Regions from separate parts of the Flavobacterium sp. I3-2 genome, predicted to be linked through region 1. Evidence: riboswitches for the same ligand, from Rfam matches in the RefSeq annotation. Region 1 holds a riboswitch; each other region holds the start of a gene.
The links. Region 1 has a riboswitch for cobalamin ahead of HW119_RS09775 (TonB-dependent receptor plug domain-containing protein). Riboswitches for the same ligand answer to the same signal wherever they lie in the genome.

Region 1 (2,273 bases):
TGGTTTGTAATAAATTCCGGCAGAATATAAAAATGGATTTTGATAAGTATTATTGAATTCTTGTTTGAAACCAATTTCGTAGCCTAATTTCTCATTCAATTCATGATTAGCCAAAATACTTAATCCTAAAATTTCTTGTTTAGCAGATGTAATTCCAGAATTTTTTCCAGTTCCTTTATGGTTTGAATAATCAAGAATTCCGTTTAAACTAAAATTTGAAGCGATAAAATATTCAAAATCATATTTTGCTATAAAAGAATTCACATTTCCAGACGAATATTCATTTGTAGGGAGATTATTGAAATACTTGTAACCTTCATTAAAATAAGCAATTCTCGCATTAGATTTGTACGAATCACCTTCGTTTTTCCAATGTAATAAGTTTCTAAAATAAGTATTTTTATATTTAGTTTTTGTTTGATTTTCTGCAACTAATGCAAAATGACGGTCATCGTTATAATAAGTGGAATATAACGAAAGGCTATTTTTCTCGTTTATTTCGTGCCCAACAACTATACTTGCATTATTGTTGTAAAACTCAGCATTTGTGTTTTTCCAATTTCTATTTTTTACTTCAAAATCATTATCCGATTGATTTCGGTTAATCGAAATTTGACCAAACCATTTGTCGTTACTAATGGTAAAATTATTATTGATACGGAATGAATTATAGCTTCCGTAACCCAATTGCAAAGTATTATCTAAACGTTTTTCAAAACGAATTGGTTGGTTTAAATGAATCGTTCCACCAATCGCACCTGAACCGTACAAAATACTTCCACCACCTGGCTTTATTGCAATTTCAGAAAATTCTTTATATGAAATTGAATTAAAATCGGTTTGTCCTAAAAATAGTGAATTCACCGGAATTCCGTTCCAAAGCACGCTTGTTTGCTGTGCAGTAGTTCCTCTAAAACTGGGAGACGAAACCATTCCCGAACCATTTTCTTTAAAATAAATAGATGAGTTCATTAAAAGTAAATCAGTTAACGAACCGTTTGCTTGTGTGATAATTGAATCGTTTATTTTATGTATGGTTTGGGTTTTGTTGTGCGAATTTAATTTGTAATCTGAGATAATTAATTCATCTAAAACAAAAGGTGCTTCTTCTTGCGCATAAGCGAAAGTAGAACATGTAAAAATTACAAAATAAGAAATGTTTTTAAAAAGCATGGGTTCGACCTTTTTTCCCGAAGGTTAACTTGTTGTTCGTAATCTTTAGGCAGGTCTCCTGGCTTGCTATATTCGGCCTTCCCGATAAAAATCAGTGGCGTGAGTTCGAATGCATCTAAAATCAGATAAGCTTACAGTTGCGGGTACAGCATAGGAATTGAAAAATTCGCACCTATTTCCCTATTAATGCAATTGTTAAAAATGCAACCTAGTTTGGTACAAATTTATAAGTAATTTATTAAAATACAAATCTTTTTTATCAACTTGATAATTTGGTAGTTTAGAAAATTAAAAACTAAATTTGCTTTTCTAAAAGTACTAAAATGAATTCTAAATTTCTGAAAGCCTTTTTTTTTCTTGGTTGTTTTATTTTAATTTCTTGTAATGATAAAAGAGAAACTAAACAAAACATTGAAAATGTAAGTAATGAAATTGTTTATGCAACAGGTTTTAATTTGCAACATTATGATAATTTTTCAGTTTTAAAAGTGAATAATCCGTGGCCAAATTCAAATCAAAAATATACTTATGTTTTAAGTAAGAATTTAGATAAAATTCCAGATAGTTTATCAAAATATTTACAAATTCAAATCCCGATTCAAAAAGCTGTTGTTACTTCAACTACGCATATTCCTTCGTTGGTGGAACTTGGTGTAGAGAATTCGTTAGTAGGATTTCCAGGTTTGAATTATATTTCTAACGAAGTTATTCGAAAAAAAATCGATGCTAATCAAATTAAAGAATTAGACGATAACGAAAATGTAAATTTAGAATTAGTGATTGATTTACAGCCCGATTTAATAATTGGACATAGTTACGATGGCGAAAATAAAAAATTAGAAAATATTAAAAATGCTGGATTAAAAATTGTTTATAACGGCGATTGGGTTGAAAATACTCCATTAGGAAAAGCCGAATGGATTAAATTTTTCGGCGCTTTATATGATAAAAACTACGAAGCTAAAATGGCATTTGATAAAATTGTAAATTCGTATAACGATGCTAAAAAAATTGTTGAAAATGCATCAAGTAAACCAACAGTTTTGAGTGGTGCTTTGTATCAAGATGTTTGGTATTTACCAGAAGGTGAAAGCTGGATG
Region 2 (2,273 bases), 780 kb from region 1:
AATTTTCTATAGATAAAAAATAAATTTTTAAATCGGCAGGGATATTTTGAAGTAATATATTTTTATTTACTTTTTGAGTTTCCAAAATTTCTTCTTCAAACAGAAAATCATCAACTCTTTTCTTATTAATTTCAATATTTGGGAAAGTTCTTTTTAATATCTTTTCAGCTTCTAGTTCCGAACTATTAAATATAAAAGTTGATTTATTATTTTCTCCAATCAATTCTATCTTTGGTATTCCACCTGCAATAATTTGATAGCTAATTACATCTTCTGGATGTTTTATAAACCATTGAAAATCTTTTCTCTTATAGAAATTCTCTCTCTTTTTTATGGAATAAAAACCTATTCCAAACATCATTCCAATGCAAAAAATGAATAAAAGGTAATTTAGTACCAATTTAGTAGTGATTTCAGCTGCTTCTATACTCGAAAATAACTTTACAGAACCATATACAACAAGCAATAAAACAGGTAATCCTAAAAAAATTAATGCTCTTTTGGATTGATTTGTTTCTTTTTTGATGATTTCAAAAAGTGGGTCTAGTTTTTTGTTTCTCATTTTAATTTAGAATGTGATTTTAAATTCAATTAAATTTAAATCATAATTTTGTATTTAAGTTAAAATAGTGAATTATTTTTACAGTTTTATATAAGAATTCGTTTTCTAGAATTATCGTATAAAAATGTTTAAATTTGCAATCTAAGGTTGAACCATGTTCAATAAAAGGGAATTAAGTGCGATGCAAATCAATTCTTAAGCTGTACCCGCAACTGTAAGCTATAAACTTATTGTTATCTACATGCCACTGGATTTTTTCTGGGAAGGCCAACAATAAGATGCAAGCCAGGAGACCTACCTTAATATAATTTCAACTTTCGGGAGTTAAAGTGTATGGAATCTTTTCTGGCAATTTTGTCAAATTCTTTCATATATAAACTTCGTAAAGTTATGGAACAAAACTTTTAATTTTTTATATTATGAAAAGAATTACTTTGTATTTCTTACTCTTTTTTACGCAAACCATTTTTGCACAATTTACTTCTAACGATGTGAAATATTTCGTTGGTCAAGGAAATCAAACAGCTTATTTAGTTGTTGATTTTAAAGATGGAACAGATGATCGTTCTTATGCTTGGGGTTATCGTTTTAATTCTGGAGATGTTGTGACAATGGGAAGTATTCTGGTAGCTATAGCTGATGCAGAACCAAATTTTTCAATCAATCCTGCTTCAGGAACTGGTTTTTTGAGTGATGTCATTTTTAATTCGCATAGTGGTTTAGATAGTGAACCCGATTGGTGGAGTACTTGGTCAGGTTCAAGTGCAGAAACTTTTTCAATGAATGGAGGAATTTCTTCATCTGTTCAAAATGGATTATGGTATGGTTTATCTTATGGTTTTTATAATCCAACGTCAGAAGCTCCAGTAACGCCAATTCCAGCATACAGCTCGCAATGGTTTCAAGCGTCACAAATTACCAATTGGATTGGAACAGGAACAAACAAGAGTTTAGTTGTAGTAGATTTTGGAACGCAAACCGATGAGGTTGAAAATTCGTATGTTTTTGGAATTCAATATAACGGAACAATTACTGCTGAACAAGCTTTACAATTGATTCAAACAGAAACTTCTTATTTTAATTTTACTACAAACGCAAATCAAATTGCAACTTTAAACTTGGCTTCAAATTCAGGAACTGCAACTGCAACAAATCCTTGGAAGATTTATCAAGGAACCGATTTGTCAAATTGGCAAACAAAAACCGATTTAGCACAAGTGACTTTATCTAATAACGATTGGCTTGGATTGAGTTTTGCTACACGTCGTCCGTTTACGCCACAAGAAGCTTCTGCAACTTTATCGAATCAAAACGAACAAAAAATGGAGTTTAAAATTTATCCAAGTCCAACTTCAGATTATTTAAATATCCATTCAGAAGAACCGATTTTAGATGTTACTATCTTTAATATACAAGGACGCCAAGTTTTAAAATCAAATGAAAATCGTTTAGATGTTTCAAATCTTTCGTCTGGTATTTACCTTTTAAAAGTTAAAACCAATGCAGGGTCAGATTTAATTAAATTCATTAAAAACTAAACTAAATAATAAATTATGAAAAAAAATATATTTTTAATATTAACCGTCCTTCTTAACTTTTTTGGTTATTCTCAAACCGAGTATCTAGACGGTGTTATCGTTTTAAACGAAGGAGGAGCAGGAACAGAAACTTCGTCATTATCTTTCATCTCAGCTCAAAACGATTTAACAAA
Region 3 (2,273 bases), 190 kb from region 1:
TGTGTCCGCTTTCGTCAGAAACATGACAGAAAATAGCATTGTTAATGATGTTTGGTTCTAAAGCTTGAGCAATTGCAAAAGCAGCTGTAGCAATAAATCCGTCAATCATAATTAGCATGTTACGTTTGTAAGCAGCTAACATTCCGCCGCACATTTGAGCTACTTCAAAACCACCAAACGTTTGCATAATTTCTTTCGGATTGGTAATGTTTCCGTGAAATTCCATCACTTGTTTTAAGATGTTGATTTTGTGTTGTAATTGCTCATCGTTCATTCCGGTTCCACGACCTACACAATTTTCAATAGGTTCTTGTAAAAATGATGCCATGATTAACGAAGCAGATGAGGTATTACCAATTCCCATTTCGCCAAAACCAATAATATTTGAACCTTTTTCAAAAGCAAGGTTTACAATTTTATCAGCTTCTGCAAAACAAAAATCTAATTGCTCTGTAGTCATTGCTTTTTCAGTTAACGCACTTTTAGTTCCGTAACCAGCTTTAGCTTTTATTAATTCTGGATGATCTTCAAAATCAAAATTCACACCTGCATCAACAATCTTCATTGCGATGTTATTTTGTTTACAAAATACGTTAATTGCAGCACCACCTTGTAAGAAATTCATTACCATTTGAAAAGTAACTTCTGGCGGATATGCACTAACACCATCTTTTGCTAAACCGTGGTCGGCAGCGAAAATTACGTGTGTTGGAAATTTTAATTCGGGAGTTAATGTTTGTTGTACGTTGGCAATTTTAAAAGCTAATTGTTCTAAGAAACCTAAAGCGCCAAGTGGTTTTGTTTTGAAATCAATTTTGTGTTGGATTTGTTGTTCGAATGTCATGATTTTAAAAAATAAAATCGCAACAGAAGGCAAGGAGTGAAGTGAAAAAAACAAGTCAATCCCTAGCTCCAATCGCGAAAGCTTTTGATGAATAAATTTTATACAACGACCTGACTTAGATTTTTAATCTTCACAGTTGCGCGACAGTTCAAGAATTTCACTTGATTCCTTGTATAGGAGCAAATATAGTTTTTTATTTTTAGATGTTAGGTTTTAGGTGTAAGATATTAGAGGTTAGATGTTATTATGTTGAGCATTATTCAGCATCTCATCAGTTTAGTATGCAACCCTGAAACAAGTTCAGGGTGACAAACTTTTTAATTTCATTTATTTATTTTTATGTCATGCTGAACTTGTTTCAGCATCTCACAAGAAAATCTATGAATTTTTAATTGTAAAATTCTGTATATCATTAGTTTAGTATGCGACCCTGACTCGAAGCTTGCGACTGAACGAAGTTAAACAAATTCAGAGTGACAAATCTTCTAATATCTCAATTCTTATATCTTGATTCTTATATCTAAAATTACTTCACCAACTCTTCATACAAACGAGCAAACGTTTTTTCTAAATCATCAGAAAAGCCCGGGTGTGGTCGAGACGATTGAATACTTGAGCTTTTGATAGCTGTAATCCAGCGGAATTTTTCATCTGCTTCCAGCATGGCAATTGGTCCTCCGTCTTTTGCACCCGAACAAATCTTAGCAAACGATTGCAGGTTTTGTTCCAATTGTTCGATATCGAAATCGTTACAAAAGCCCTTGATTTTTTCTTCGTGAATGATGTAATCAAACTTTATGAAACGTTTGCGTTTACTGAATAAAATCAAGCCGATATTCACAAACTCTTCGCGTTCAATTTTTGGAACCACACGAATTACAGCATATTCATAAACTACTTTATCTTGCATCTTGCGCGGCTTTTAAAAAGATATCGGCATGAGCCAATCGGTTCGACATAAATTTAAAATAGACTTCACGAATTTCTTCATTCGATGGTCCGCCTTCCCAATCTAAAAAGGCATCAGGAATCGTATTCACTAATTCTCTAAAGAAAGCGTCGTTTAGTTTTTCGGTAAATTCTCTATGAACGGTTTCTAATTCACTTGCTTGTTTGATTAAGGCGTGGTCTTTAATCATGACGAATGGTGTAACCGAAGTTTTTTCCCAATTATCCCAAGAATGATGGAAATAAAAAGCTGCTCCGTGATCGATTAACCACAATTCTTTATGCCAAATTAATAAATTGGTGTTTCTAAAAGTACGGTCAACGTTGGTGATAAAACTATCTAACCAAACAATTTTCGATGCTAATAACGGATCGCATGTATTTGTAGCTACATCATAAGTGATAGCGCCTGAAAGATAATGCAAACCTAAATTTAAGCCTTGACTGAATTTAAGTAAATCTTGAATTTCTTCATCAGCTT

Region 2: linked by a shared signal. The riboswitch ahead of HW119_RS06095 (T9SS type A sorting domain-containing protein) and the one ahead of HW119_RS09775 (TonB-dependent receptor plug domain-containing protein) in region 1 are both predicted to bind cobalamin.
Region 3: linked by a shared signal. The riboswitch ahead of cobT (nicotinate-nucleotide--dimethylbenzimidazole phosphoribosyltransferase) and the one ahead of HW119_RS09775 (TonB-dependent receptor plug domain-containing protein) in region 1 are both predicted to bind cobalamin.

What each region holds. Positions count from the first base shown of each region.
Region 1 covers NZ_CP058306.1:2,073,605-2,075,877, forward strand. Annotated here, with positions in the region: gene HW119_RS09775 (TonB-dependent receptor plug domain-containing protein) at 1-1,173, opposite strand, end outside; cobalamin riboswitch at 1,204-1,400, opposite strand; gene HW119_RS09780 (ABC transporter substrate-binding protein) at 1,497-2,273, shown strand, end outside.
Region 2 covers NZ_CP058306.1:1,290,081-1,292,353, forward strand. Annotated here, with positions in the region: gene HW119_RS06090 (hypothetical protein) at 1-562, opposite strand, end outside; cobalamin riboswitch at 690-879, shown strand; gene HW119_RS06095 (T9SS type A sorting domain-containing protein) at 982-2,100, shown strand; gene HW119_RS06100 (T9SS type A sorting domain-containing protein) at 2,116-2,273, shown strand, end outside.
Region 3 covers NZ_CP058306.1:1,881,030-1,883,302, forward strand. Annotated here, with positions in the region: gene cobT (nicotinate-nucleotide--dimethylbenzimidazole phosphoribosyltransferase) at 1-844, opposite strand, end outside; adenosylcobalamin (AdoCbl) riboswitch at 899-1,041, opposite strand; gene HW119_RS08825 (DUF3037 domain-containing protein) at 1,371-1,754, opposite strand; gene HW119_RS08830 (HipA family kinase) at 1,744-2,273, opposite strand, start outside.